DNA from 3 places in the Roseovarius sp. THAF8 genome. Region 1 is predicted to be linked to each of the others. Evidence: riboswitches for the same ligand, from Rfam matches in the RefSeq annotation. Region 1 holds a riboswitch; each other region holds the start of a gene.
What was found. A riboswitch is a leader RNA that binds a small molecule or an ion and turns the genes downstream of it on or off. The one in region 1 is predicted to bind cobalamin.
Positions count from the first base shown of each region.

Region 2: linked by a shared signal. The riboswitch ahead of FIU85_RS14670 (CbtB domain-containing protein) and the one ahead of FIU85_RS04550 (hypothetical protein) in region 1 are both predicted to bind cobalamin.
Region 3: linked by a shared signal. The riboswitch ahead of FIU85_RS14615 (DUF1636 domain-containing protein) and the one ahead of FIU85_RS04550 (hypothetical protein) in region 1 are both predicted to bind cobalamin.

Region 1 covers NZ_CP045410.1:926,099-935,810, reverse strand. The annotation lists gene FIU85_RS04580 (SLC13 family permease) at 1-583, shown strand, start outside; gene FIU85_RS04575 (DUF2189 domain-containing protein) at 790-1,650, shown strand; gene FIU85_RS04570 (hypothetical protein) at 1,873-2,160, opposite strand; gene FIU85_RS04565 (lytic transglycosylase domain-containing protein) at 2,402-2,887, shown strand; gene FIU85_RS04560 (YebC/PmpR family DNA-binding transcriptional regulator) at 3,100-3,849, shown strand; gene FIU85_RS04555 (GNAT family N-acetyltransferase) at 3,996-4,277, shown strand; cobalamin riboswitch at 4,355-4,544, shown strand; gene FIU85_RS04550 (hypothetical protein) at 4,646-4,918, shown strand; gene FIU85_RS04545 (Mrp/NBP35 family ATP-binding protein) at 5,446-6,519, shown strand; gene FIU85_RS04540 (glycosyl hydrolase family 28-related protein) at 7,605-9,712, shown strand, end outside.
Region 2 covers NZ_CP045410.1:2,994,949-3,004,660, forward strand. The annotation lists gene cobT (nicotinate-nucleotide--dimethylbenzimidazole phosphoribosyltransferase) at 1-343, shown strand, start outside; gene FIU85_RS14660 (adenosylcobinamide-GDP ribazoletransferase) at 340-1,065, shown strand; gene bluB (5,6-dimethylbenzimidazole synthase) at 1,085-1,759, opposite strand; cobalamin riboswitch at 2,023-2,229, shown strand; gene FIU85_RS14670 (CbtB domain-containing protein) at 2,265-2,441, shown strand; gene FIU85_RS14675 (CbtA family protein) at 2,446-3,147, shown strand; gene FIU85_RS14680 (hypothetical protein) at 3,221-3,718, shown strand; gene FIU85_RS14685 (DUF1636 family protein) at 3,708-4,046, opposite strand; gene FIU85_RS14690 (hypothetical protein) at 4,139-5,140, opposite strand; gene FIU85_RS14695 (adenosylcobinamide amidohydrolase) at 5,127-5,789, opposite strand; gene FIU85_RS14700 (ABC transporter ATP-binding protein) at 5,786-6,544, opposite strand; gene FIU85_RS14705 (iron ABC transporter permease) at 6,541-7,524, opposite strand; gene FIU85_RS14710 (ABC transporter substrate-binding protein) at 7,521-8,375, opposite strand; gene FIU85_RS14715 (TonB-dependent siderophore receptor) at 8,377-9,712, opposite strand, start outside.
Region 3 covers NZ_CP045410.1:2,981,660-2,991,371, forward strand. The annotation lists gene cobJ (precorrin-3B C(17)-methyltransferase) at 1-138, opposite strand, end outside; gene FIU85_RS14590 (precorrin-2 C(20)-methyltransferase) at 135-866, opposite strand; gene FIU85_RS14595 (precorrin-8X methylmutase) at 863-1,492, opposite strand; gene FIU85_RS14600 (cobalamin biosynthesis protein CobG) at 1,492-2,622, opposite strand; gene cobN (cobaltochelatase subunit CobN) at 2,619-5,897, opposite strand; gene cobW (cobalamin biosynthesis protein CobW) at 5,901-6,953, opposite strand; gene FIU85_RS14615 (DUF1636 domain-containing protein) at 6,950-7,327, opposite strand; cobalamin riboswitch at 7,404-7,604, opposite strand; gene cobO (cob(I)yrinic acid a,c-diamide adenosyltransferase) at 7,638-8,261, shown strand; gene FIU85_RS14625 (cobyric acid synthase) at 8,326-9,712, shown strand, end outside.

The DNA of each region.
Region 1 (9,712 bases):
CGCGCCCGTGGCGCTGGCGGCCCTGGCGGGGATCGTGGTTTTGGCCGCTTTGGGCGTGGCGCCGATCCTGGCGCTGACGGTGATCGCGCTGGCGGTGGTGCTGCTGTCGCGCTGCATCGACGCGGACGAGGCATTTTCCTTTGTCGAAGGGCGGCTGCTGGCGCTGATCTTTTCGATGCTGGCCATCGGTGCGGCGCTGGATGCGTCGGGCGCGGTGCAACTGATCGTGAACGCGGTAGCGCCAGGGCTGTCGGCATTGCCGCCCTTCCTGATCGTCTGGGCGATCTATCTTCTGACCTCGGTGCTGACGGAACTGGTGAGCAACAACGCGGTGGCGGTGGTGGTGACGCCCATTGCCATCGGGCTGGCGGATGCGATGGGGATCGACGCGCGGGCGCTGGTTGTGGCGGTGATGGTCGCGGCCTCGGCCAGTTTCGCCACGCCGATCGGGTACCAGACCAACACGCTGGTCTACGGGCCGGGGGGCTACAAGTTCACCGATTTCCTGAAGGTCGGCGTGCCGCTGAACCTGAGCGTGGGACTGCTGGCCAGTGCGCTGATCCCGTTCATCTGGCCGCTATAGGGCGGTCGCGGGGACTTCGAGTATTTTTGGAACAGTGAAAGATCCGGTGCGCCGTCCCTGACGGGTGACGTCCCCAAATCGTGATCACCCGCACGCCTTGGTTGTGGTACGCTGTAATCACAGGCGGGTGTTCCGCCAAGTGACGAGACCCGCCCAGACCCAATCCGACCGGGGATGCCCGGCCGAACGGAGGAATGGAGTGTCTCATGGTCAAAACAATCGGAAACCCGCTGTCATGGTTCTTTCAGGGCGTGTCTGGCGCGAGCCGGTCGGTGGGCGATGCCACCGTCGCGCTGAGTGGCGAGGCCGGTGCCACACCGAAGGTTAGGTCGTTGTCACACAGGGATCTGAGTGATGCCTTGCACAAGGGCTATGCCGATTTCAGCCGCTTTCGCAGCGACGTGATGTTTCTGGTGATGATCTATCCGGCGATCGGTCTTTGCCTGTCCTTCTTTGCCTTCCACAGGGCGATGCTGCCGATGCTGTTCCCATTGGCGGCAGGTTTTCTGTTGCTGGGGCCGGTCGTGGCGATCGGGCTTTACGAGATGAGCCGGCAGGCGGAGCGGCGCGAGGAGGTGGGCTGGAGCGCCGCTTTGTCGGTGGTCCGGGCCGAGAATGTCGGGCCGGTGCTGGTGATGGCGGTGTATCTGCTGGCGGTCTTCCTGATCTGGATGCTGGCCGCGATGAAGATCTATGACTGGACGCTGGGGCCGCAGCCGCCGCAGAGCCTGACAGGTTTCATGACGGACGTTCTGACGACCGGGCCGGGCTGGACGATGATCGTTGTCGGCATTGCCGTCGGCGCGGTCTTTGCTGTGACGGTACTGGCGGTCAGCCTGACGACCTTTCCGATGCTGATCGACCGCCGGGTCGGGCTGGCTGTCGCGGTGGCGACGTCGCTGCGCGTGATGCAGAAGAATCCGGCCATCGTGGCCCGGTGGGGGGCCATCGTGGCCGTCCTGATGCTGATCGGGACGGTGCCGTTATTCCTTGGGCTGATCATAGTGCTGCCGGTGTTGGGCCACGCGACATGGCATCTTTATCGTGCGGCGGTGGGGTGGGTGTAGCGTGTCTTCGACCCCCGATCGCAAATCCGGTTGTGCCCAAAGATGCAGAGCCGCAGGGCCGGTCTCATTCGGTCGTGGGTACTGTTGCGCGGCGGGGCTGGGCCGGTGGGCGGCTGAAGGCGATGCCTTTGCCGCAGACGGGATCAGCCGACGCCGCTTTGATCATTCGGCTGCATGGCGTGGCGGGGAAACCCCGCCCGCCCATGCAGTGGGGTCTACCTGTCAGCTGCCGCCACGCGCGCCTTGAGTCGCGGCCATGGCGACGCGGGTGATCGCGTGGATCTTGGTGAGGCCATCCTCGCCCGCGGTGTCATAGTCGAACTGGAGCCGATCGCCAGCGGCAAGGTCGGCGGGCAGGACGATGTCGCCGGGAATGTACCACACTGTCTTGTCAGAGAGCACGAGAACGTTGGTGTCGCGGTCGAATGAGACCACGTTGCCTTGGGTCTGGTCGGCGAATGCAGGAAGGGCCGCGAACGCGGCAAGGGCCGTTGCGATGATGATGCGCATGTCTGTATGTCCAGGGGAGGAAAGCACTCTTGGCGCGACCCCGCGCCTTGTAGCCGCCGGGTGGAGCCTCGCACCCGGATGCAGCGAAGATCGGTTGAGGCTGCCCCTGCGTCAAGATGCACGGTGTGAAATCTTGCGGGGCGCGCGCGGTTTCGGGCGGATTTTCGCGCGTCGGATGCCAAGAAGCTTGCCTGAAATGCCGGCTTGGGGAAGAAACCCCGAAACAACGAGGGATTCTCTGATGCGGCGTTTGATGGCCTTCATGCTGGTTTGCGTGGTTGCGGGATGCAGTGCGAAGGAGGCGCCGGAGCCGCGTGCCGCGCACAGCCCGCCGCTTTATCCCAACGAGACGCCGCAGCTTCGGGCGCTGATCAACCAGTATGCCGACGACTACGAGGTGCCACGGTCGCTGGTGCACCGGGTGGTGCAGCGCGAGAGCGATTATCGGCCCGGGGCGCGCAACGGGCCCTATTTCGGCATGATGCAGATCCTGCCCGCCACCGCACGGGGCATGGGGTTTCAGGGCGCGCCGAGCGACCTTCTGGATGCGGAAACCAACCTGAAATACGCGGTGAAGTACCTGCGCGGCGCATGGCTGGTGTCGGACGGCAGCGAGCCCGACGCGGTGATGTGGTACGCGCGGGGCTATTACTATGCCGCGCGGGACAAGTGTCTGCTGGTTCAGACCGGCTTGCGCGAGCGCGAGATCGCGCGGCACTGCCGCTGAGGCGGCGCGGCCTGGGCGGCCCGGATCGCGCGACATGACACGCCGGGCATGGGGGCGGTCCGGGGCCGGGCGGCGCGCCTGTCATCCTTCAAGAGATAGCCGCCGGTCTGGTCCAGCGCGGCGGCGCGGAGCGGGCGATTGGCGGGATTGCACAGGGGCCTGCGCCTGATTTATAGAGGCGTGAACTTTACGCATGTCATCGGAGGCACGTCATGGCCGGCCATTCCAAATGGGCCAATATCCAGCACCGCAAGGGCCGTCAGGATGCCCAGCGGGCGAAGCTCTTTTCCAAGCTGTCGAAAGAGATCACCATCGCCGCCAAGATGGGCGACCCGGACCCCGACAAGAACCCGCGCCTGCGACTGGCGGTCAAGCAGGCCAAGTCGCAGTCGATGCCCAACGACAATATCGACCGGGCGATCAAGAAATCGGTCGCGGGCGAGGGCGAGGATTACGAGGAAATCCGGTACGAGGGCTATGGGCCCAACGGCGTGGCGGTGATCGTCGAGGCGATGACCGACAACCGCAATCGCACCGCCAGCACGGTGCGCTCGACCTTTACCAAGCATGGCGGGAACCTGGGCGAGACCGGCTCTGTCGGGTTCATGTTCGAGCGCAAGGGGCAGGTGACCTACCCTTCGGATGCGGGCGATGGCGACACGGTGATGATGGCCGCGATCGAGGCCGGGGCCGAGGACGTGGAATCGGGCGAGGACGGGCACGTGATCTGGTGTGCCGATACCGACCTGAACGATGTCTCGACCGCGCTGGAGGCGGAGCTGGGCGAAAGCGAGGAGACCAAGCTGGCCTGGCGTCCGACGACCACCACCGAACTGGACCTGGAAGGCATGCAAAAGCTGATGAAGCTGATCGACGCGCTGGAAGACGATGACGACGTGCAGAATGTCACGACGAATTTCGAGGCCAGCGACGAGGTGATGGACCAGCTGGCGGCGGAGTGATCCGGCCCGCGTGGGTTTGAGGCGGCGCCCCGGCGGGGCGCCGTTTTGCGTTCGAGGCGGTTTCGTGCGCGGAGCCTGCGCTGTGCCGAGTTGTGGACCTTTTTGCGGCGCTGCGGCATGCTGCGCGCAGCCAGGGGAGTATAGACATGCAGATCGAACACGAAGACGGAGAGAGCAAGGGGCGCTATGTCACCCGGATCGACGACGGGCCGGAGGCGGAGCTGACCTATTCCAAGCTGGGGCGCACGGGCATGATCATCGACCATACCGGCGTGCCGGACGCGTATCGCGGCAAGGGCGTGGGGCTGGCGCTGGTGACCCGCGCGGTGGAGGATGCCCGCGCGGCGGGGCGCAAGATCACGCCGCTTTGCCCGTTTGCCGCGTCGCAGTTTCGCCGGCACCCGGAGTGGGCGGACGTTCTGGCCTGAGCTTGAAGGTGTGGCGCGTGTCGTCGCGCGGCGCTTCAACGTCGCAATCGCGGGTTGCGTCAGGGGCCGCTTGGCGGCAAAGTGAGAGTCCCGAAGGTGCCGCGCAGGTCGCGGAGAATTGGGAAGCCGGTGCAAGTCCGGCGCTGCCCCCGCAACGGTAAGGATGGGGGATACCGCAGATGGCCACTGGGGCGACATGCCCCGGGAAGGCGCGCGTATCCGCACCCCCGCCAAGCCCGGAAACCAGCCTTTGGGACGACGTCGAACCGCGGGGGGCGGTGCGGGCGGTGGACCGGAAAAGCGGTTCTCGCGCGGCCTTCCCTCGCCCCAGTCCGGCCCGGGGTGCGGCCGGAGGAAGAGCAGAAAGCATGAGCCTGACACCGATCATGAACGGGTTGGAGCGCAGCGGGGCCACCGGCGCCGAGGCCGAGGCCGTGGCGCGGCTGGGTTTCCTGGAGTGGGTCTTTGGCTATCCCGGCGCCGTCACGGCGGGGGTCGTGCGCGAGGCGCTGGCCGAACCCGCGGTCCGGAATGCCGACAGCGCGGCGGCCAGGGCGTTTGCCCGCGTGCTGGAGGAGGCGCGCCACGCCGCGCCGATGACGCGGGGCCGGCGCGGGCGGGCCGCAAGGGTGGTGCATTGATCCCAGGCCCTTGATCCTGCCGCGTGCCGGCGGGGTCGCTGGCTGTTTGCCGGCGCGGGGGCGGTGCGGCGAGGGCCTTGTGAACGCTGTCGGGGTAAAAAAGAAAAAACGGCGACGCCAGGGAGGAGGAGAGGCGCCGCCGTTCTTTACGTCGGGCCCCAGGGAGGAGGAAGGGACCGTTCGTCAGGTTTGGGTTCCAAGGGAACCCAGGTCTTGCCGGGACCGCACAAGGGAGGAGAGGCGGTATCCCGAACAGGTACCAAACGGGAGGAGAGGCACCTGATTGTTTTCGCGAGCGTTTGGCGCTGTGACCGTTTCCGTTCGCTGTTGAGTTAAAGATAGCGATATGCTGCGCATGCACAATACGTTTTGCTGCAACGCAGCTATGCAGTTGGCGCATAGAAGATCGGATCATTTTTTACGTGTGAAATCACCGCTTTGCCAGTTTTTTGGGCGGGGTTGAAACGGGGGTTGCACCTGCTTCTGGAAGTGCCACTTTCAACGCCGCAGATGCATGGAGACCGGGCATGACGAAAATACTCGAAAATGTGCGCCGAGAGCTGGACCGGCTGGAATTGCCGGACGGCGGGACGGTGATTTCGCGCGACATGGTGCGCGCGATGCGACTCGAAGGCGGCGAGGTGCGATTCGTGCTGGAGGCGCCCAGCCCCGAGATGGCCCGCCGGATGGAACCGCTGCGGGCCGCCGCCGAGCGTGCGGCGCTGTCGGTCGAGGGGGTGACATCGGCGCAGGTCGCGCTGACCGCAGAGGCGCCCGAGGCGCCCGAGGCGCCCGCGCCGACGCTGAAGGTCGGGCGGCATCCCGAGGGCGGCAGCGCGTCGATCCGGCCGAGCGGGGTGAAATCGATTCTCGCGGTGGCGTCGGGCAAGGGTGGCGTGGGCAAGTCGACCGTGGCGTCGAACCTGGCGGTGGCGCTAGCGCGGGCGGGTCGGCGCGTCGGATTGCTCGATGCCGATATCCACGGGCCGAGCCAGCCGCGCATGATGGGCGTGACCGAACGCGCCCAGAGCCCGGACGGCAAGATCCTGACGCCGTTGGAGGCGCATGGCGTCAAGATGATGTCCATCGGCCTGATGATCGAGGAGGATCGCGCCGTGGTGTGGCGGGGGCCGATGCTGATGGGGGCGTTGCAGCAGATGATGGCCCAGGTCGACTGGGGCGAGCTGGACGCGCTGCTGGTCGACCTGCCGCCGGGCACTGGGGACGTGCAGCTGACCCTGTGCCAGAGGGCGCAGCCCACGGGGGCGCTGGTGGTGTCGACACCGCAGGACGTGGCGCTGTTGGATGCGCGCAAAGCGATCGACATGTTCAACACGCTGAAGACGCCGGTGCTGGGGCTGATCGAGAACATGTCGATGTTTCACTGCCCGCAATGCGGGTACGAGGCGGCGATATTCGGCCATGGCGGCGTGGCAGCCGAGGCCGAGAGGCTGGGCCTGCCGCTGTTGGGGGCGTTGCCCATCGACCTCGACACAAGGCTTGGCGGCGATGCCGGGCGGCCCGTGGCGCTGGAGGACGGCGCGGTGTCGGACGCCTATGCGCGGCTGGCGGAAAGGTTGGTGCAGGGCGGGATGGCGTAGCCGGCGGGATTTGCAGCGACAGTCTGATGTGGGTTTATTGCGGACAAGTGTGATCTACATCCCCGAGCGCCATCGCCGGGCCGTGGGGGCGGCGATGGCGCGGGGCCTGCGGCTTGACTCCGCGCCGGGGCTATAGATCGGACGTCTTTTACGTCCGGCATAACCGACGTGAAGAAAGACACGTGTCGCGCGGAATCAAGGCCGGAGGCCGCCGCGCGATCGCCAGACCACCCCCCCGGGCTGGCGATTGGGTGACGGTGGTGCTTCGATCCGAGTTTTTGCGGACGTGGCGCGGATAAACTGCGCCGAACATCGGTCGGTCGCCAGCCCGCGGTCTGGCAATCAAGCGGCTTGTGAGGCTGACGTTTGGTTTGTCCGCAATTCGGCCATTCATCTTTATCGCGGCGAATGTACGGTCCGAGTCCGTGAGAGACACTAATATCGAGCCCCCAGCCGGTTAACAGCCGCGAAGCGGCCCGGCCATCGTCAGCCCCTCCCTTGGGCTGGCGATTTGGCTGAGGCTGGGCGCACCGATCATTCCGAGGATGTCTTTGGCTGGCATAAAGTGCTTCAGAATTTCCGTCGGATCGCCATCCCAGGGGCTGACGCTTGCCTCCGTCTTGAACGGCAGCGAGGTCTCGCACAGCGGACCTTGGAGGGTCTCGGAGCATCGTAGCTGCGGCGAAAGGCGGCTACTAGCCCTTACCAACTTTCGAAATTGGGCCCCCGGCCGGTTGACAGCCGCGAAGCTGCCCGGCCATCGTCAGCCCCTCCCTCGGGCTGGCGATTTGTCTGAGGCCGGGCGCAACAACCCTTCCGAGGATGTATTTGGCAGGCATAAAGTGCTTCAGAATTTCCGTCGGATCGCCACCCCAGGGGCTGACGCTCGCTTCCGTCGTGAACGGCGGAAAGGTCCGCTGAGCTGCCGGTGCGTGCAGGAGCGTGCCCCCACCGTCACGGTGGCCTGATCCCCCGTTAACCCCCCGTTGATACTTCCCGAAGCCCGGGTGCGGTCCGTGTCGCGCCTTTGCTGGCAATCACGTGACGCCTTGGGGGAAGGCCCCCGGGCGCGGAAAGGGAAATTCATGAACAAGGCAATCACCGATGGCATCGTCTTCATGCCGCCGCCTTTTGCGAACGGGCTGGATGTCTGGTCGAGCGAGAACGGCACGCCGGGGTCGGACACCTATGATGGCGCCGCCAATGCCGCCTTCGTCCCCGCCGACCAGGATTTCGGCGGCGCGCTGGAGGTCCAGAAGGTCCAGGGCACGCAGAAGCTGCGCTACATGGGCGAGACGCCGATCCTGCCGGGCTGTTACCTGCAGATCACCGCGCGGGTGAAGGCGGTGTCCGGCAGCCTGCCCAACGTGCGCATCGCCGGGTGGGCCGGCGGTGCGGGCGGCACTCACGTGACCGGGCTGACCGAGACCGGCCCCAGCGTGACGCTGACCAGTTACGGCGAGGTTTTCGAGGTCAGGGCCATCGTCGGCAGCGGCGACCGTGGCGGCGTGGACATGGTGTGGGGCACCGAGCCCCTGTACGGGCATTTCGGCATCGACCTGACGGGGCCGAACGGTGGCGTGGTGCGGATCGACGACCTGCGGATCGAGGATGTGACCGAAGTGTTCCTGCGCGACATCATCGGCCTGGTGGACGTGCGCGACTATGGCGCGAAGGGCGACGGCAGCACCGATGACCTGCCCGCCTTCGAGGCCGCCGACGCCGCCGCGAACGGCCGCACGGTCCTGGAGCCTGCGGGGACCTATTACCTGGCGGACAGCCTGACCATGCAAAGCAAGGTCAGTTTCGAAGGCGAGGTCACGATGCCGGTGGACAAGATCTTCGAACTGGTCAACGATTTCGACTTTTCCAAGTACGTGGATGCGTTCGGCGGCGATACGGAGATGGCCTTCAAGAAGGCCTACCAGGCGCTGCTGAACAACCCCGGCCACGTGGAGCTGGACATGAAGGGCCGCAAGGTGGCGCTGCGCGAACCCGTGGACATGCAGGCCGCCGTGCCGAACCGGACCACCTACAAGACGCGGCACGTGATCAAGAATGCGCAGTTTTCGGTCTTTCCGGGGCCGAACTGGGACACCGATACCGTCACCTCGCAAGCCACCTACAACGCCAATGACAACAAGCGGCTGACCAATGTCGCCAATGTGGCCAACATCCAGGTGGGGTCGCTCGTGACCGGCAACGGGGTGGGCCGCGAGGTTTACGTGCGGGCCAGGAATGTGGGCGCCCAGACGGTGACGTTGAGCCAGCCGCTCTACGACGCGGAAGGCACGCAGAACTATACGTTCAAGCGTTTCAAATACATGTGGGATTTCAGCGGCTTCGCCCAGGTTTCGAAGTTCGCGGTGTCCAATATCGAGTTCCAGTGCGGCGGCGATTGCAGTGCCGTGCTGCTGCCGCCCGCCGGATCGGCGATCCATTTCCGGGATTGCTTTTTCACCCAGCCGCGCGACCGGGGCATCACCAGCCACGGCGAGGGCGACCAGGGCATGATGATCGACCGCTGCCAGTTCCTGTCCCGGGAAAGCCCGCTGCTGGTACCGGACCGGACCACGATCGGCGTCAACTGCAACGGCAATGACATCAAGATCCGCAACTGCCGCTGCAATTTCTTCAAGCATTTCGCGATCCTGGCGGGGTCGTCCAGCATCATCATGGGCAACCACTGTTTCCAGGGCGACAGCGCCGATCCCGGCCCGCGCAGCGCGATTTTCGTGCTGACGCGGACCAACAATCGCGGCACGATCACCGGGAACTATATCTGCGACGGGTCGATCGAGTGGGCCAACGAGTATGACGAGGCGCCAGATTTTTCGAGCGAGTTCTCGTTCAGCGCGCTGTCGATCACCAGCAACGTGTTCCTCAGCCAGAGCACCGCGCCGTCGTTCAACTTTCTGATCGTGAAGCCCTACGGGCCGGGGCATTTCATCAACGGGCTGACGGTGACGGGCAACACGGTGCGGCTGATCGACGGGCCGATCGACCGTTTCGAGGGGATCGACACCAGCTTTGCCACGCTGAATTTCGAGCGGTTCCGCAACATCCGCTTCGAGGACAACGCCTATTTCAACGTGAACATCCAGGTGGAAAACCCGCTGGTCCTGCAACATACCGAGGCCAGCGCGCAGAAGACCTGGGTCGTGGCGCCGCATCCCAAGCTGCCCTTCGAGGC
Region 2 (9,712 bases), 2.0 Mb from region 1:
CCGGCTCGGCGGGCGCGAACAGGCGGCGATCTGTGGCGCCGTGCTGGAAGCGCGGGCGCGGCGCATTCCGGTCATCCTCGACGGTTTCATCTGCACGGCGGCGACGGTGCCGCTTTTTGCCGCCGACCGTCGGTTCCTGGACCATTGCCTAGTCGGGCATGTCAGCCGCGAGCCGGGGCACGCGCGGCTTCTGGCGGAACTGGGCATGCGGCCGATCCTGTCGCTGGACATGGCGCTGGGCGAAGGCTCGGGCGCGGCGATTGCGTTGGGCGTGTTGCGCTCGGCGCTGGCCTGTCACAACGGGATGGCGACCTTTGCCGAGGCCGGGGTGTCGGGTCAATGAACCTACGTGCGCGCGTTGCCGAGTTTCAACTGGCACTGATGCTGCTGACCCGGCTTCCGGCCGGGCGGATCGGTGACGACCCGCCGACGATGCTGGCCGCGCGGTGGGCGTTCGTTCCGGTGGGGGCAATGGTCGGCGCCCTGACGTGGCTGGTTTTCAGCTTGGCGGCGGCGGTCGGCGCGTCAAACCAGATATCGGCCCTGTTGGCGCTGGGCGGGCTGGCGCTGGTCACCGGAGCGCTGCATTTCGATGGGCTTGCGGATTTTGCCGACGGCCATGGTGGCGGACGTGACAAGGCGCACGCGCTGGAGATCATGCGCGACAGCCGCATCGGCAGCTATGGCGTGGTTGCGATGGGGGTGGTCGCGGCCCTGTGGGCGGTGTCCGTTGCCGACGCCGATCCCGGCCTTTGTGCGTTCGTCGGCGCAGCCATGCTGAGCCGGGGGGCAATGGTGGCGGTGCAGGAGAGCCTTGCGCCGGCCCGCGCGGATGGTCTGGGGCGCAGCGCGGCGGGGCGCAGCAAGGCCGCGCGCGGGGTTCTGGCGGCAGTGGCGGTCGTGGCGCTGGTGGTTGCGCCCTGGGCGCTGCTGGCCTGTGCGTTGGTGACGGCGGCCATCGGCTGGCTGGCGTGGCGCAAGATCGGCGGGCAGACCGGCGACGTTCTGGGGGCTGTGCAATTGCTCTCGGAAACCGCAATTTGGGTGGCGCTGGCGTGTCTTTGAGGGCCCTTTGGCTGGGCTGTCAGTCCTGCCAGCCCTCGTGCATGATCAGGTCATCGAGCGATATCCGCTGCCGCCAGCCCTTGGCTGCCAGTTCGGGCTGGTCGTATAGCTGATCGACATATCCCACGCAGAGATAGGCAACCAGCTCGACATGTTCGGGAATGCCGAGCATGGTGGCGATTTCCTGGTGATCGAAAATGCTGACCCATCCCACGCCGATCCCCTCGGCGCGGGCGGCGAGCCAGAGATTCTGCACCGCGCAGACGGTCGAATACAGATCCATGTCACGGTTATGCGTGCGGCCCAACACCACCTTGCCGCCGCGGGTGCGGTCGCATGTGACCACGATATTGAGCGGCGCTTTGGTGATCCCTTCGAGCTTCAGCGACCTGTAGGCGGACTGGCGTTCATCGGGAAACATGGCGGCGGCTTCTTCGTTGGCGCGGCTGAAGATGCTGTGCACCCGTGTTCTGAGTTCGGCATCACGCAACAGGATGAAGTTCCATGGCTGCATGAAGCCGACGGACGGCGCAGCATGGGCTGCTTCGAGAACCCGGCGCAGAGCTTCCTCGTCGATCGGTTCGGGCAGAAACTCGTTCCGCACGTCGCGGCGCGCTGCGATTATGTCATACAGGCTTTGCCTTTCCTGCGAGGAAAAGATGCGTGCCGGAGTTGGCCTGGGTTGATCCGCCATGGAGCGCCTCTGCGATAGATGCTGCGACGTGTGAGCGACCCTTTCGGAGGGCGGTATCCTTTGAAGTGCGTCGGCAAGCGGCATTGCTTTGAGGCCCGGCGCGGCGATTGTCTTGTCTATGTCAGAGTGGGGCGGGACTTTGCAAGCCTGACACAGAGTACGTTTCCAAGTCGGGCCGGGACGTTCGCCTTGCGGTTTGGTCGCTGGGATTGAGATTCGCCTATCGTTTTGCGTTGTATTGTTGACAGGTGGCAATGCTTGCTAGACTAACGATGGTGATCAGTTCCATTTCCGCAAGAAATGGAAAACAGGGAACGCGGTGCGCCTGATAATATTCGGCAATTCCGTGGCTGTCCCCGCAACTGTAGGCGGCGAATCAGGCTGAATACGTCACTGGAGCACTCCGGGAAGGCCAGCCAGACGATGAAGACCCGCAAGCCAGGAGACCTGCTGATCACGACCGAAACCACAAGGCCTTCGGGTGTGAAGGCAAAGAGGTAGTACTATGACTGCAAAGACTGCAACCGCCGCACAGACAACATCGGCCTCCGGGCTGGTTTCGGTGATCGCCATCGCCGCGCTGGGCCTTGGCGTGATCTTCGTGGCAGGCCACGTTCAGGCCGCGACGCTGCACGACGCGGCGCACGATGTGCGTCACGCCACCGGCTTCCCCTGCCACTGAACCGGTGTTTACGCGTCTGCTGACCAGCGCCTTGTTCGCTGGCGCTGCCGCAGGGTTGATCATCGCCCTGTTGCAGCTTTTTTTCGTGCAGCCGGTCCTGCTTCACGCAGAGCTTTATGAAGGCGGCGAGCTGGTGCATTTCGGGACCGACTCGACCGTTTCGGCCACGCCGGATTTGCCGGGCTTCGATGCCGTGCGCGACGGGCTGAGCATCGTCTTCACGATGCTGATCTATTCCGGTTACGCGATGGTTCTGGTGGCGCTGATGTCGCTGGCCGAAAACCGTGGTGCGGCGATAAACGCGCGCACGGGCCTGATCTGGGGGGTTGCCGGGTTTGTCGCGGTGCACCTTGCGCCGGGCTTTACCCTCGCGCCGGAAGTTCCGGGCGTGGCTGCTGCCGATGTCTACGAGCGCCAAGTTTGGTGGTTCGCAACCGTGCTGACGGCGGCCATTGCCATGTGGCTGATCGCGTTCAGCCGCAACTGGGCCGGGTGGGGCGCCGCTGTGGTGCTGTTGCTGGCGCCGCATGTCATCGGTGCGCCGGAACCCGAGGTCTTTACGGGACCCGTGCCGACAGAAATCGGCGCCTTGTTCGCATCGCGCGCGCTTGGGATCGGATTGGCGGCCTGGGTCATGCTAGGAGCCTTTGCGGGTTTCTTCTGGTCGCGCGAAAGCGAAGCGGCCGGCCAGGCTCAGACCGCCTGATACCGGCAGATCACATTCCGGGCGCGTGCCTTGCGCGCCCGCCTTCTTGTTAAGGCTGAATTTGGACCCGATCATGGACCGTTCCATTCCGATGCTTCTTATCGGCCTTGTTTTCGGCGGGGGCATCGGGTTTGCGGTCGCCGCGGCGAACGGTGTCACTTTTGACGGGCATGATCATGGCGACCCAGCCCATCATGGCGGTCACGAGCAACACGCCGGGGCAGGCATGCACGATCACGGCGACATGTTGTCGGTTCCGGCAGGCGCCGATGCGCCGACGCTAAAGATCGAGGTGACGCCCGATCCGTCCGCCGGATGGAACCTGCACATCATGACCGAGAACTTCCGGTTCTCGCCGGAGAATGCCAGCCGTGACCATGTCCCGGGCGAGGGACATGCCCATGTCTATGCCAACGGCGTAAAACTGGCGCGGGTCTATGGCCCCTGGATGCATCTGGATACCCTGCCCGAAGGCGAGGTAGAACTGGAAGTGGCATTGAACAGCAACGATCACCGGCCGCTGGCCGTGGACGATACGCCGGTTGCGCGGACCGTCACGCTTAGCAACTGAGCGCCGGGACACGCCCCACCAGACAGAACCTAAGCCTGCCGCAGGGCTGCGCGTCCTCGATCCAGCCGTCTGGGGTAGCAAGGTAGGCGTGCAAGGTTGCGACGATATCTTCTGCATCCGCCGCCGGATCTACCCCGTTGAAGAAGTATGTGGCCCGGCCCGGGCCCTGCATGGCCATGGAAACCGGACTGGCACAACCATTCATGCACCCGCGTTCGACGACCATCACCGTTTTCGCCAGACCAGAACCCGTCAGTTTTGCATGCAGATCCAAGAGGTCTGATGGACCGCAGTTCTGACAGAAATGAACAGTGGCGGAGGGCGGCATTCGGTTTCTCGTTTGGTGTCTGCCCCAAGAGGCATACAGATATCTGCCAACCGGTCAATTAGGGCGGGATGGTCCGGCGTGGACCTGACCGCTCAGTGCCCAGGATTTTCCGGATCGGCGTCCGCATCGCCGCGGTCGAACGCAACCGCCCAGGCGTTCAGCAGAGGGCTGTCGCCGTGCTGGCGCCGCCACTGTCGGATCGCGTTGCGAAGACCGGCCCGGGCCACGCGGGTGTCGGGTTCGACCCAGGTTTCGGGGTCACGTGCCTCGCGGAGCGCGGTCCACACGCGCTGTTTCTGGTCGACGTAGTCCTGGGGGCCCCAATCGGACAGCAGCGCCTGGAACGCCGCGAATGCCGTCTCGTCAAAGTCCTGCTCCTCGCCGAGGCGTCCCATGACGGGACTGTTCGGGTGAAAGCCACAGCAGGGCACCCAGCCGTCGGGAATGGGCGTGTTGGCGGAATGGGTCCGATTGGCACGCAACAGCTTGGGCAGCACATGGGTGTGTGGCCCCTCGGGCGAGGTGCCGCCGGTGTCCGGTCCGCCGATCATCTGGTAGACTTCGACCCGGCCAAGGCGGGTCAGGGCGACGCGATGCGGATGCGCCTTCAGGATCGCACCCATTGCCGGGTTGTCCTGTTCGAAAAGCGAGCGCCCGGCGTTCGCGCGGAGAGTTTCCAGCAACGCCGGGTCGGCGGTGCGGATGCAGAAATCGACCTGCGGCTGGGCGAGGCCCATGTCGAAGATGACCGCCTCTCGGTCTTCATCGCGGATCGAATGCGCGTCGGGGCCGAGTTCGGTCAAAACATCCCGCCGGTTCATCGAAGCGGCGTCTTCGGGCAGGCAGAGCGAGACCGCCTGCGTCCAGCGGTGGGATCGGGGACTGAGCGTCTCGTAGGCAACTGGCCGAACGCCATCCAGTGTGTCGATACGGATGCCGCCGCGCGTTGTGACCTGCTGCAATGCTGATGCTTCGGTCGCCGGGGGATCGCCCGCCACTTGGTGAAATTCTGCAATCGCGCCGAAAGAGCCCATGTTCCATCCCGCATTCGGGTCGTTCAGCCCGTCCTTCAGTACGGCTTCAAGATGTTGCATCGAACATTTCTCCTCTTGTGGCCAACCATTGGCGTGCGCCGTCCAGAACGGCGGAATAGACGGCGCGGCCCGCGGCTTCGCCGATTTCGGTGTGAAGGCCGGCATAGCGTGTCTGCCCCGGCAGCGCCGCGACGGCAATGCAATCGGTTCCGGTCCCGGTGGCGCGACCGGGCGCGAGTGGCATGTCCACGTCCATCACAGCAGCCGTGCGCGCCTGAACCGCGATGCTCATGGCCTCGATGAGCGCGACGTCGGTAAGGCGGCGGTTGAGACGGAGTGCTATGTTGATGGTGCCCCAGTGTTCGTTTTCGAGAGCGGTCCTGTGACCGACGCGCTCGGCGTTGCTGAGACCCACGGTTGCGACGGCCTGCGCCTCTGTCGCGCCAACGGTGGCGACGGCGTGGGTGAAGCTGCCAACATCGCGGGAGGTCAGGACGGCCACGGCATCCTCGGAATTTCGCACTGCAAGCTCGGCTTGCAGCCAATCATGGGCGTCAAGGTCCTGTGTCAGGTCCGCGTCGCGCACTTCGCGCCAGACAATGCGGCGGGCGTGGACAAGACCGGGCCTGTGGACGGCCCAGCTAAGCACCTGCATCTCTTGTCCGAGATCGAATTCCAGCCAGGGGCGGTGGAGGGAGACGCCGTTCATTGCAGCACCTCGAGCGGCTGGAAAACGAAGCCCTTGTCGGTGTCCTGAAACCATGCCGTCACGCCGAAAATCTCGGCGAGGCGTCGGTCGGTCAGGACATCGGCGGGCTTGCCGTCCGCAACAAGCCCCTTGTTGCCCAGCATGATCAGACGGGTGCAGTGGCGGGCGGCAAGCCCGAGGTCATGCAACGACACCAGGGAGGATTTGCCGGTCCGTGCCAAGGCCGCGAAGGTCTGCATGGTGGAGATCTGGTGGGCGGGATCGAGCCCGGCGATCGGCTCGTCCGCGACAAGCAGCGGAGTTTCCTGTGCCAACGCCCGGGCGATCAGCACGCGGGCCTGTTCGCCGCCCGAAAGCTGCGTGGCATCGCGGTGGCGAAACTCGGTCAGCTCCATCCAGTCGAGTGCGTCGTCGACGGCCTTGCGGTCGTGGTCAGCCGGGTTCTGGATAGAGCTGAGATAGGGGGTGCGGCCCAGCATCACCACGGTTTCCACGGTCACCGGCCAGGCGATCTCGCGGGCCTGGGGCATCCAGGCGGCTTGCCTGGCGCGGGCGTTCTCCGACAGGGTGGCGAGGTTGCTGGAGCCGGTGAAGGGCAGCAGGCCGAGCGCGGCCCGCATCAGTGTCGTCTTGCCCGCGCCGTTGGGGCCGATGAGACCGACGAACTCGCCTGTCCCGATCTCGAAACTGACGTCGCGCAGCACATCGCGATTGCGCAAAGAGACCGTGAAGTCCTTGACGGACAGAAGGCTCATATCCGTTCCTTTCGCAGCTTCAGGATGAGATGCAGGAACAAGGGCGCGCCGACAAGGGCGGTCAGCACGCCAAGCTTGAGGTCGCGGGCGGGCAGGATGACCCGCACAGCAATGTCGGCGGCCAGGACCATGGCCGCGCCGCCAAATGCCGAGGCCCAGAGCAGGCGCGAGGGATGCGCCCCGACCAGGGGGCGCAGGAGGTGCGGGACCACGAGGCCGACAAAGCCGATGGCGCCCGCGACCGCCGTGCCCGCGCCGACCACGCAGGCGGTGCCAAGTACGAGCAGCAGGCGCAGGCGAACAAGGCGGATGCCCATGGCCGCCGCCGCATCCTCGCCCAGCGTCATCGCGTCGAGGCCACGTCCCAGGCCGGCCAAAAGGGCAAAGCCCACGGCCATGAAGGGCAGGGCGAGCCACACATGCGTCATCGAGCGGTCGGTGAGCGAGCCCATCATCCAGAAGACGATTTCATTCGCGGCGAAGGGGTTGGGCGAGAGGTTGAGCACCAGCGAGGTCAGCGCCCCGGCCAGGGCAGAGACCGCGATGCCGGCCAGGATCAGGGTCAGGGACGTGCCGCGCGGGCCGGCCAGTGACATGACCAGGATCACCCCAAGCAAGGAGCCCGTGAGCGCAGCCAGGGGAAGGCCGAGCGCGAATGCCCCCGCGAGCCCGGTATGGATCGCCAGGACAGCCCCCAGCGCGGCAGAGCCGGAGACGCCGATCAGGCCGGGCTCTGCCAGCGGATTGCGCAGGTAGCCCTGCATTGCCGCTCCGGCCAGCCCGAGGCTGCCGCCGATGAGCACGGCGAGGATGGCGCGCGGCAGGCGCACCTCGCGCATCACCAGCGTCAGGGGGCCGCCATCGCCCAAGAAAAGCGCCGACAGGCTTTGCCTGATGCCGATACCGGCGGGGCCGATCAAGAGCGACGCGGTGAATAGCGCGACGACCACCAGCAGGAGCGACAGGAACAGCGCCCTCATTGCCCGTCTCCGAAGAGGGCTTTGCGATCGGCGGCAAGCTCCTCGATGGCGCGCAGCACGTAGGGTGTGCCGCAGACCCAGTCGCGGTCGGTGATGCTGGCCCGTTCGCCCGTCCGGCGAAGTGTCTCGATCACCGGGTGGTTCATGATCGCTTCTGCACGGGACTCGCCGGGATAGGGCTGCGAGGTGATCACCAGATCGGGGTTGGTGACCGCCAGCACCTCGAGCGGGATCTTCATGCCCGATCCGTACCCGGCCTCTGCCGCGGCGTTCGCAAAACCCGCCGTGATCAGGATCTGGCCCGCCAGCGTCCGTTCCCCCGAGGTGTAGCCGTTGGCGTAGTAAAGCACCGCACGGGGCCGCTGCGCCACGTCAGCCCGCAGGTTGGTCAGACGCGTGTCGAAGTCCGACACCATGGCCTGGGCCGTATCCTCGCGGTGCAGCACCTCGCCCATTTGCAGGATCCGGTCGCGCACGTCGTCAAGCGACGAGGCGGGATCGAACACGACGACCGGGATATCCAGCCGGCGTAGCATCGCTACTGTGGCGCGGGCCGAATAGGTGCCTGCGATGACGAGGTCAGGCTGCATCAGATAGACCTCTTCGGCGAGGCCGTGATTGATGACGTGCTCTTTTGCCTGCTCTGCCATAGCCGAGGAGCGGGCGTCCGCGGCAATATAGGTAACCGAATGCAGTTGACCGGGTGCCGCCAGCATCATCGCCAACTGGTCGGTGCAAAGGTTCATGGAAACGACGCGGTGCGGCGCCTCGGCCGCAACGGGGCTGGCGCCGCACAGCAAAGCTGCGAGGGCCGGTCCGGCAAGGGCCGTGGAGAGACGCCGCACCGTCATCTCAGAAAGTGGCTGTCAGGCCGAAGAACGCCGTGCGGCCGGGGGTCTCGTAGCCGAGAACCTCCTGGTACTTTTCATCCGTCAGGTTCTCGATACGGCCATAGATTTCGACGCTATCTGTCAGCTGGTGCCGCAGTCCGACGTTGACAAGCGTATAGTCCGGCAGGGTCACGGGCACCGATATGAAGCTGGGCGGGAAGAACAGATCGACATTGTTCGCCACGTGCTGCACGTCCATGGTGAACCGCGTGCGGTCATCGGGGAAGTCGTAGCCAAGCTGCAACAGCACCTCGTGTTCCGGGCGGCGTACCTCGGTGCTGCCGTTGGGGTTCTCGGCATCCAGCCACGTGTAATTCAGCCCAAGGTCCAGCCGCGCGTTCACCTGCCAGGTCGCACCGATTTCCACGCCTCTGCGGTCGCTTTTTCCGGCCTGGTTGAAGGGTGTCAGGCTGCCGGTGCCAGGATCGACGGTGGACGAGATCTCGTTGGTCAGCTCGTCATCGAAATAGGTGACGTCAATCAGGCCGCGCCCGCCTAGGAATTGTTGTTCCACACCGAAATCCCAGCCTTCGCTCTGCTCGGGTTCCAGGTTCGGGTTGCCAATGAAGTTGTTGGAAAAACCGAATTGTTCGAACATGGTCGGGTTCTGGACGCCTGTGCCGTAAGAGGCGTGAAGTCGCGTGGTCTGACTGGGCAGCATGTACGACACACCGACAGCGTAGGTCGTAAAATCCTCGAACTCGTCGTTGAAATCATGCCGGACGCTGGCCTGCACATCAAGACTGTCGGTCAGGTTGCCCTGGTATTCCGCCACGAGGGCGGTCTGCTCGCGCGTCTGTTTGATCAGCTGGCTGGGTGCGAAGACGAAGGCGGGGTTGTTGTTGACGAACGTCTCCCGCTCCCACTCGGCGCCGAGGGTCAGGATGTGGCGGGCGGTATCGACCGCGCCGCCATCCAGCGCGACGCTGCCCTTGTAGCTGATTTTCTGGCGTGTCTCTGTGGTGTCGCCCGACTGTGCGCCGGTGCCGTTGAAACGATCGGTCTGGATGTCTGCAAAAGACAGATCAAGGCGGTTTCTGAAACGACCGCCGAACGTGTCGAGCTGGGCGTAGATGGAGCCGAAGGTCTCGGCCGTATCGGACCCGGAAAAGTCATCAACGAGGATCTGTCCGGCAGGTGTAAGCGCGGTGTAGATCTGGCCGTCGGAGTCCGAGTCGCTTTTCACGTGCCGTAGCGTGCCGCCGAAGGTCAGGTTTTCGGTCGCGTAATAATGGACGTTGAGGTTGTAGGTCTCGTTGAGATCACCGTCATCCTCGCCATTCAGGCCCGACACGTCA
Region 3 (9,712 bases), 2.0 Mb from region 1:
CGGACGCTCGGCCACGCGGGCGACATAGGGAATGTAGCCGACCACATCGGTGGCCTCGGCAAGGGCCGCAGTGACCTCGGGCGTCACCAGGTCGTCCGCGCCGGGTCCGAGCCCTGCTATGACAACGCTGCCCGTCATGGGCGGCGGCCGTGCCCGTGCACGATGATGATCGAGAAGTAGGGCGTGATCTTGTCCTCGGCCTCGGACAGGCGTTGCACCGTCTGGTTGGGCATCGAGGCGTATTCCACCAGCCATGCGGCATCGTATCGGCCCGTCCGGCGCAGCGCGCGGCGGATCTTTTCGATGTTGCGGCCGATCTTCATGATCACCAGCGCGTCGGCGCGGGTCATGTGTTCAACCAGCGTGTCCTCGGGCAGGGTGCCCATCAGGGTCGAAAGGATGTCGTCGCCCCATGTGATCGGCGTGTCGGTGGCCGTCCATGCGGCGGACATGCCGGTGATGGCGGGCACAACCTGCACTGGGCAGTGGTCGCGCAGGCGTGAATGCAGGTGCATGAAAGAGCCGTAGAAGAACGGATCGCCTTCGCAGACGATCACCACGTCCTCGCCCGCGTCGGACATGGCGCCCAGGCGGTCGGTGCAGGTCTGGTAGAATGCCGACAAAACTTCGTTGTAACGCGGATCGGTCAGCGGAATTTCCGTGGTGACGGGGTATTCCATGGCAATCTCGGCCACGTCGTCGCGCAGCATCCCCTCGACGATGCGCCGGGCCTGTCCCTGCCTGCCTGCCTTGCGGAAGAACGCGACATGCCGCGCGCCGCGCAGAAGACGGTCGGCCTTGACCGACAGGAGGTCGGGGTCGCCGGGGCCGAGGCCGACACCCCAGATCGTGCCGGGCGTGCTCATTCCGCGCGGCTCGCGATGGCGTTGATGGCGGCCACGGTGATGGCGCTGCCGCCCAGGCGGCCCTCGACGATGCAGCAGGGCACGGGCTGATCGGTCCAGAGCGCGTCTTTTGATTCGCGCGCGCCGACAAAGCCGACAGGACAGCCGATGATGGCCGCCGGGCGCGGGCAGTCCGGGTCTTCGAGCATGTTGAGAAGGTGGAAAAGCGCGGTGGGCGCGTTGCCGATGGCCACGAGCGCCCCGGCCAGTTTCGGGCGCCAGAGTTCCAGCGCGGCGGCGGAGCGCGTGTTGCCCATGTCGCGCGCACGCTCGACGATGCCGTCGGCGTGCAGGGTGCAGATCACCTCGTTGTCGGCGGGCAGGCGGCTGCGCGTGACACCTTCGGAGACCATGCGGGCGTCGCAGAATATCGGCGCGCCATTTTTCAGCGCGGCACGGGCGGTGCGGGCAAATCCCGGGGAAAAGCGCACATGCTCTTCCAGCCCGACCATGCCGGCGGCGTGGATCATGCGGACGGCAATGGGCTCTTCGTCGGGGTCGAACCGCGACAGCGCGGCTTCGGCCCGGATTGTGGCGAAGCTTTCGCCGTAGATGGCCGCGCCGTCCTTTTCGTATTCGTATGGCATCAAAGGGTCTCGTTCAGGTCTTTGGGGCTCAGGCCCCGTGCGCAGGGTGTGTCCCACGGGGCTCCGTTGCGGACAAGGTCGAAACGACCGTCGCGTCCGGTCAGGGTGGTGTCTGCGGCGCGGGGAAGGGCACAGCCCTTGGCGCAGCCGGAGACGTGCAGGGTGCCGGAAACGCGGGAGGCCAGATCGCGGGCGATATCCATGGTGGGCACTGTTGCCTGAGGGCAAAAGGGTGCACCGGGGCAGGCGTGGGCGGACATAAGCGGATTGCCGGGTTCGGTGACGAAAGGCGTGTCACCGGGGGTGCCGTCCACCAGCAGAAAAAGGCGGCTCAGCATCAGGCGGATGTGCGATGCGCCGCTGGTTTCCAGCAGGGTCTGTAGATCGGTAGCGGCCATTTTGCCGAAGGGTGCACCGAGAATGAAACCTTCGGATACGAGGCCCGGGAAACAGGGAGCGCTTTGGGGCCGCGGTTCTGTCTGGGTCCAGGCTTGGGGAAGGGATGTCGTGGTCAGGTGCCGCGCCATGCGGCCTGCCGCGTGACCGCCGGTACCGTTGAACCACTGAGCCAGGTCCAGTAGGGCGGATGTGGCCGAGGCCTCCGTTATGGGACGGGCCTTGGGGGCACTATCCGCGCGCAGGAGCAGCGCGCCAGCGGTGTCCAGTTCGAACCGAAAATCGGCCGAGCCGTTGCCAAGGCAAGCGTCGGGGCCGGTGTCGATGGCAAAGCCCATCTTTTCGGGCAGGTCGGGCAGGCGCGGGAGGGCGGCGAGGACCTGGTCATAGAGCCTGTCAGTCAACCCGCCCGCATCGCGCCGGGCCGGGACGAGGATGTTGCGATGACCCTCGATGGCGGGGTCTGCATCTATCAGGCCCAGCGCGTCGAGTGCGGCGAGCAGGGCGGGATGGTCGGCCTCGGCCACGCCGCGCAATTGCAGGTTGGCGCGCGAGGTCAGGTCGATCACGCCGTTGCCGTAGCGCTGCGACAGGTCGCATAGGGCCAGCGCTTGCGCCTTGCTCAGCTCGGCCCGAAAGGGGCGCACGCGCACGACCAGCCCGTCGCCCGACATCATCGGGCGGTGCGCGCCGGGGCACCATCCCTTGACTATTGGGTGTGTCGCGCTGTTCATGCGCTGTCCTCAAGCCCTGCCAGGATGGCGTTGCGGCGGGTTTGCCAGAGGCCGGCATCGAGCAAGGCGCGGAACCGATCCTGCATGGCGGCATACGCTTCGGGGTTGGCCTCGCGCAAAAAGGCGTCGGTTTCGGGGTCGCCCAGCGTGGCGTCATGGTAGGCGTCAAAGAGATGCGGGCCGACGACCTGCGCGAGATGGGCAAAGGCGGCCATGTGGTCGAGCGTGGCGGCAATTTCCGCCGCGCCCCGGAAGCCGTGCCGTTTCATGCCTGCGATCCAGCCGGGATTGGTGGCGCGGGCATGGACGACGCGGGCGATCTCCTCGGGCAGGGTGCGGGCGCGGGGACGCTTGGGATCGGTGTTGTCGAGATGATAGAGCGCGGCCCGACCGCCGGTCACAGATTGCGCGGCGGCGAACCCGGCCTCGTGCGTGGCATAGTCGGCAGCGAGTAGAAGGTCGGTTTCCGGCAGGTCCTGAAGGTGCACGAAGCTGTCGGCGTTTTCGACCCGGGCGCGGATGCCGGCGTCGTCGCGGGTGGCGTGGTCGCCATCAAGCGCCCAGGCGGAGGCGGAAAGCCAGGCCTCGCCCGCCTGGGTGCGGGCCTCTGCGGTGTAGGTTTCCGGTGCGGCGCCCATGCCGAGGCCGAAGCTGCCGGGGGCGGGGCCGTAGACCCGCGCGCCGGAGGCGTGACCGGCATAGGGGTTCCAGTCGGGGGCTTCGTCGCGTTGTTCGAGGGCGCGCACGGCTTGAGAGAAGAGGCCCGAGAGCGTCGGGAACACGTCGCGGAAGAGGCCCGAGACGCGCAGGGTGACGTCAATGCGGGGGCGGTCGAGTTCGGCGATGGGCAGAACATCCAGACCCGAAACACGTTCCGAGCCCTTGTCCCAGACTGGCCTGACGCCCAACAAATGCAGGGCCATGGCGAATTCCTCGCCCGCCGTGCGCATGGTGGCCGATCCCCAGAGATCAACGATCAGGCCGCGGGGCCAGTCGCCCTCTTCCTGCAAATGGCGGCGGATCAGTTCCTCGGCCAGCTTGACGCCCTGGGCGTATGCCGCCCGCGTGGGAACAGAGCGGGGATCGGTGGTGAAGAGGTTGCGGCCGGTGGGCAGAACGTCGTCGCGGCCGCGATAGGGCGAGCCGGAGGGACCCGCCGCGATGCGCCGCCCGTCGAGCGCGTCGAGCAGCGACTGCCGCTCGGCCAGGGCGCTGTTTTGCATCGGTTCCGCGTCGGTATCCGGTCGGCCCCAGATGTGCAGCCCGTCACCGAACATGCTTTCCTTGATGTCGCAGACAAAACGGTCGATGCGGGTGATCGCCTCGGCGGTCGATGTGGCGCGGTCGAGACCCAGGTCGTTTTCGACACCGAGGGCCTGCGCCTCGGCTCGGATATCGGACTGCAGGCGGTCGCGGCGGCGGGGGTCGAGCCCGTCGGCGGTGGAGAACTCGTCGAGCAGCGATTCCAGCGTCGACAGGCGGTCGGGCGCTGCGCTGGCCTGCATCGGCGGAGGCACGTGGCCCAGGGTCACGGCGCCGATGCGGCGCTTGGCCTGTGCGGCCTCGCCGGGGTCGTTGACGATGAAAGGGTAGATGACGGGCAAGGCGCCGGTCAGCGCCTCGGGCCAGCAGGCGGGCGACAGGGCGACGGCCTTGCCCGGCAGCCATTCCAGAGTGCCATGCGCGCCGATATGGATGAGCGCGTCGGCCTGGGTTTGCAGCCAGAGGTAGAAGGCAACATAGGCATGGCGGGGCACGCGGGACAGGTCGTGGTAGTCGTCGTCGCGAGTCTTGGGCGTGCCACGTTCGGGTTGCAGCGCGACGATTGCCTTGCCGAGGCGCAGCGCGGCGAAACGGAATTCCCCGTCCGTGGCGTCGGCGTCGTCCTCGGGACGGCCCCAGGCCAGGTAGAGATCTTCGCGCAGAGGGGAAGGCAGCCGTGACAGCAGCGTCCTGTAGTCCGCAAGCGGCAGGCGCATGTCGCGCGCCAGCAGGCGATCTTCCAACGCCGCCGCCGGTGTCTCGTCCACCGAATAGCCTGCCTCGCGCAGATCCAACAGGATGGCGCGGGCCGAGGCGGGGGCGTCGAGGCCGACGGCGTGCCCCATCTGCCAGTCCTTGCCGGGATATGTGGACAGCACAATCGCAGGGTGACGCGACACGGCGGGTTTGGCGGCGAGGTCGAGCCAGCCTTGCACGCGAGAAACCAGCGCCGCGGTCAGGTCCGGCTCGGCCCGGTGCGCATAGCGGGAAAACTCCAGATCGGGATCGCGCGTGCCGGGTTCCTTGAACGACACTGTGCCGCCGGTCAGCCGCCCGTCGACTTCGGGCAGGACGACATGCATCGCAAGGTCGGCGGGCGAAAGGCCGCGCTCGGAGCTGTCCCAGGCGTCGCGGGTGGAGGTGGCCAGCGCGGCCTGGAACACCGGCACGTTGCCTGCGTCGAGCGGCGAGGTGCCGTCATCGCCCTTGCCGGAAAAGGCGGTGGCGTTGACGATGGCGTGGGGCTTGTAGCCATGCACCTGCCGGCGCAGCCAGCCCGCCGCCTCGGGGGCCTTTAGCGACGGGGTGAAGAGCGCGCGGACATGGTGGCCCCGCGCCTTGAAAGCCTGCATCAGCGCCTCGATCGGGGCAAGGTCGGCGGCCACCACGTAGGAGCGGTAGAAGACGATCAGGATCCGGGTCTGCGCGACGGGCAGGTCTGCGAGCGGGCAGCAGGCGCCGTGCTCGGGCGTCCAGGCACCGACCATGGGCAGCACCTTGGCCCCGCGCACCGGCGCGGCGTAAAGACCTGCGGCCAAGGCCAGTTGTTGCAGGGCGGCCTGTGCCGCGATGCTGCCGCCGTTGTCGCAAAGCTCGGCGAGGCGACGCAGGGTCGAGACGGGCAGGGTGGAATAGGCGTCAAGCCGGGGGTCGGGCCGGCCGTCGGCGGGCAGGACGGCGAGCGCGATGCCTTTTTCCTGCGCCAGCGCCAGGACCTGCTGAAGCCCGTATTCCCAGTAGGGCACCCCGCCGATCAGCCGGATCAGGATGCCCTTGGCGCCGGTCAGCGTCTGTTCGACATAGGTATCGACCGACAGCGGATGCCGGAGGGCGGTGAGGTTCGCGAGGCGCAGGCCGGGCAGGCCGTCGCGCCGCCGGTGCCAGCCTTCCGCGAAGGCGCCAAGATCGCTGTCGGAAAACGACAGCACCACCAGGTCCGCCGGGCTTTGGCCCAGGTCGGTGGGGGTGTCGGTTTCTTCCAGACCGTGGCTTTCGCGGAAGACGACGTGCATCGGTTACTCGGCGGCCTCGGCCGGTGCCAGCACGGCGCGGATCGCGTCGACATTCACGTCGTCGTGTTCGGCGATGACCACGAGACGACCGCGGCGGGCCTCGTCCGGTTTCCACGGGCGGTCGTATTGATGGCGCACGCGCGCGCCCACGGCCTGCACCAGAAGGCGCATCGGCTTACCGGCGACACTGGCATAGCCCTTGACGCGCAGGATGTTCTGGCTGTTGGCCAGATCCTCGATGCGGCTGACCAGATCGGCGGGATCGGCGAGTTCCGGGATGTCGATGACGACGGATTCGAAATCGTCATGCTCGTGATCGTCGTGGTCGTCGTGGTGGCTGGGCCGGGCGTCCATGTCATCCTCGGCGGCGGCTTCCAGCCCGAGGATCACGCGGGGATCGACGACGCCCTCGGCGACCTCGACCACGGGCAGGGGGCGGGGCGCTTCGGCGGCGATGACCTCCTTGGCGCGCGCCACGCTCTCGGGGCCGGCAAGGTCGGGCTTGGTCAGCAGGATGATATCGGCGCAGGAGATCTGGTCCTCGAACACTTCCGACAGCGGGGTTTCGTGGTCGATGCTGTCATCCGCCAGGCGCTGGGCGTCGACCCGGGCCACGTCGGGGGCAAAGCGGCCTGCCGCGACGGCCTCGGCATCGGCGAGGGCAATGACGCCGTCGACAGTGATCTTGGAGCGGATATCGGGCCAGTCGAACGCTTTGAGCAGGGGCTTGGGCAGCGCCAGACCGCTGGTTTCGATCAGGATGTGATCGGGGCGCGGGTCGAGCGCCATCAACGCCTCGATCGTGGGGATGAAATCGTCGGCCACGGTGCAGCAGATGCAGCCATTGGCCAGTTCCATGATGTTTTCCGCCGGGCAATCGGGGATGGCGCAGCTTTTCAGGATGTCGCCGTCGACGCCGACATCGCCGAATTCGTTGACCACCACGGCCAGACGGCGGCCGCCGGGGTTCTGCATCAGGTGGCGCACCAGCGTCGTCTTGCCGGAGCCCAGAAAGCCCGTGATGACAGTGACGGGAAGTTTCGCAAGATCGGTCATTGGTCAGCCTTTGCAGTCAGGGGTGGGATGCGCGCAACGCAGTTGCGCTTGAAATGTTCGGGGCGCTGGCGCCACGGGATCAGTCCGTCCTCGGTCTGTTGATAGAGGACCGCGCCTTGCAGCAGCATGTCGGGATGCGACGTTTCATCGAGATTTCCGTACAGATACGTCCAGCGTTCGCCGCCGCGCATGGCGGCGGTGCAGCCCGCGTCGCAGTTTTGCAGGCATTCGACCGGCGTCACGGTGACGCCATCGGGCAGCGTCCGCGCCGTGACCTCCTCATAGAGGCGCTGGCCGGGGCGGCGCTCGTCCTCTGGGATCTCCTGCCCCTTGCGGCACTTGACGCAGATCAGCAGCTCTATGGGCGTGCTCATGTATCCTCCAATATCGGGGGTGCGCGCGGGAGTGGCGGGTGGCCACGCATCCGAGCCCGGCACACCCCGTCCGGTCCGTCTTTTCCTTCTGGTTGGCAGGTCTCCCGGCTTGCGGTTTCGGGCTCTTTGGCCCACGGTTTCCGGCCTTCCCGGCATTGCGCCAGTGGCGGTGGAAACCTTCCCGGTTCACGGTCGCGGGGGCGGCTGTGCCTGGCGCGATGCGCTGCACATTCCCTTTTCACCTGTTTACACAGGCACCAACACGGTGCGACATGCTGCTAAAACCCACCTTGTGTCAAGGAGACGTCCCATGTCCGACCCGTCCGAAGCGGAAAAGACCGCCCGCCACAACGAGAAGATGAAGAAGATAAAGGCCGCGCGCGACCGCATGATGGTGGACAAGACCGAAGAGAAGGGCCTGATCATGGTTCATACCGGTCCGGGCAAGGGCAAGTCATCGTCAGGATTCGGAATGATTCTGCGGTGCATCGCGCACGGGATGCCCTGCGCGGTGGTGCAGTTCATCAAGGGCAACTGGGTGACCGGAGAGGCCGAGATGCTGCGCAACCGGTTCTCGGACGAATGCCGATTCTTCATTTCGGGCGAGGGGTTCACCTGGGAGACGCAGGACCGAGAACGCGATATCGCCGCCGCGCAGAATGGCTGGAACATCGCGAAAGAGCAGATTCGCGACCCTGAGATGAAGTTCGTGCTGCTGGACGAGATCAACATCGCGCTGCGCTATGACTATATCGACATCGACGAGGTCGTGGATTTCCTGTTGCACGAAAAACCTGCGATGACGCATGTGTGCCTGACGGGGCGCAATGCGAAACCCGAACTGATCGAGGCCGCCGACCTTGTGACCGAGATGAGCCTGGTGAAGCATCCGTTCCGGGACGGGATCAAGGCCCAGAAAGGCGTGGAGTTCTGATGTGGTCCCTCATGGCCAGCGGGGCGAAACCGCCGGGGCCGATGCCGTGTGACGGAGACCACCCATGCCCGCGATAATGATCCAGGGCACGGGGTCGAATGTCGGCAAGTCGATGCTGGTGGCGGGCCTGTGCCGGGCCGCGCGCCAGCGGGGCTTGAGCGTGGCACCGTTCAAGCCGCAGAACATGTCGAACAACGCCGCGGTGACGCCGGACGGTGGCGAGATCGGTCGTGCGCAGGCGCTTCAGGCGATGGCTTGCGGTGTGAATTTGCACACCGACATGAACCCGGTTTTGCTGAAGCCGGAAACGGATGTCGGCGCGCAGGTGATCGTGCAGGGCAAGCGCCTGACCACGGCGAAGGCGCTGGAGTATTCCAGCCTGAAGCCGACGCTGATGGCGGCGGTTCAGGACAGCTTTGCCCGCCTGAGCGCACAACATGACCTTGTGATCGTCGAAGGGGCAGGTTCGCCCGCCGAGATCAACCTGCGCAAGGGTGACATCGCGAATATGGGCTTTGCCGAGGCGGCGGATGTGCCGGTGGTCCTGTGCGGCGATATCGACCGCGGCGGCGTCATCGCGCAGATCATCGGCACGCAGGCTGTCCTGCCGCAGGCGGATGCGGCTCGCATCGGGGGTTTTCTGATCAACAAGTTCCGCGGTGATCCGGCGCTGTTCGAGGATGGCTACCGGGAGATCGAGGCGCGCACCGGCTGGCGCGGCTATGGCGTGGCGCCATGGTTTCCCGAGGCATGGCGGCTGCCGGCGGAGGACGCGCTGGATATTGCGGACAGTCCGGTTCAGGGCGCATTTCACATCGTCTGCCTGCAATTGTCGCGGATCGCGAATTTTGACGATCTGGACCCGCTGACGCAGGAGCCGGGCGTGCGTGTCACGATGCTGCAACCGGGGCAGGTGTTGCCGTGCGACGCGGATCTGGTCATCATTCCGGGTTCGAAATCGACGCGCGGCGATCTGGATTTTCTGCGCCGGCAGGGATGGGACATCGACGTTCTGGCACATCACCGGCGCGGCGGCAGGGTGCTAGGCATCTGCGGCGGCTACCAGATGCTGGGTCGCATGGTCTCGGACCCGGCGGGGATCGAGGGGGCGCCGGGGGAGACGTCGGGGATTGGATTGCTGGACATCGAGACGGTCATGGGGGGCGACAAGAGCCTGGCTCAGGTCGACGCGCACCACGTGGGGCTGGACCTGCCGTTTGCCGGATACGAGATTCATATCGGCCGCAGCGACGGCCCGGACCGCGCGAGACCGTTCGCCAGTGTGGATGGCGTGGCCGAGGGGGCGGTGTCTGTCGATGGTCGCGTGGCGGGCAGCTATCTGCACGGGATGTTCGGCGATGACAGGTTCCGCGCAGCTTGGCTCGGGTCGAACGGGGCCGATGCCTCGGATCTGGGGTATCAGGCCATGGTTGAGCGCACGCTGGATGAAC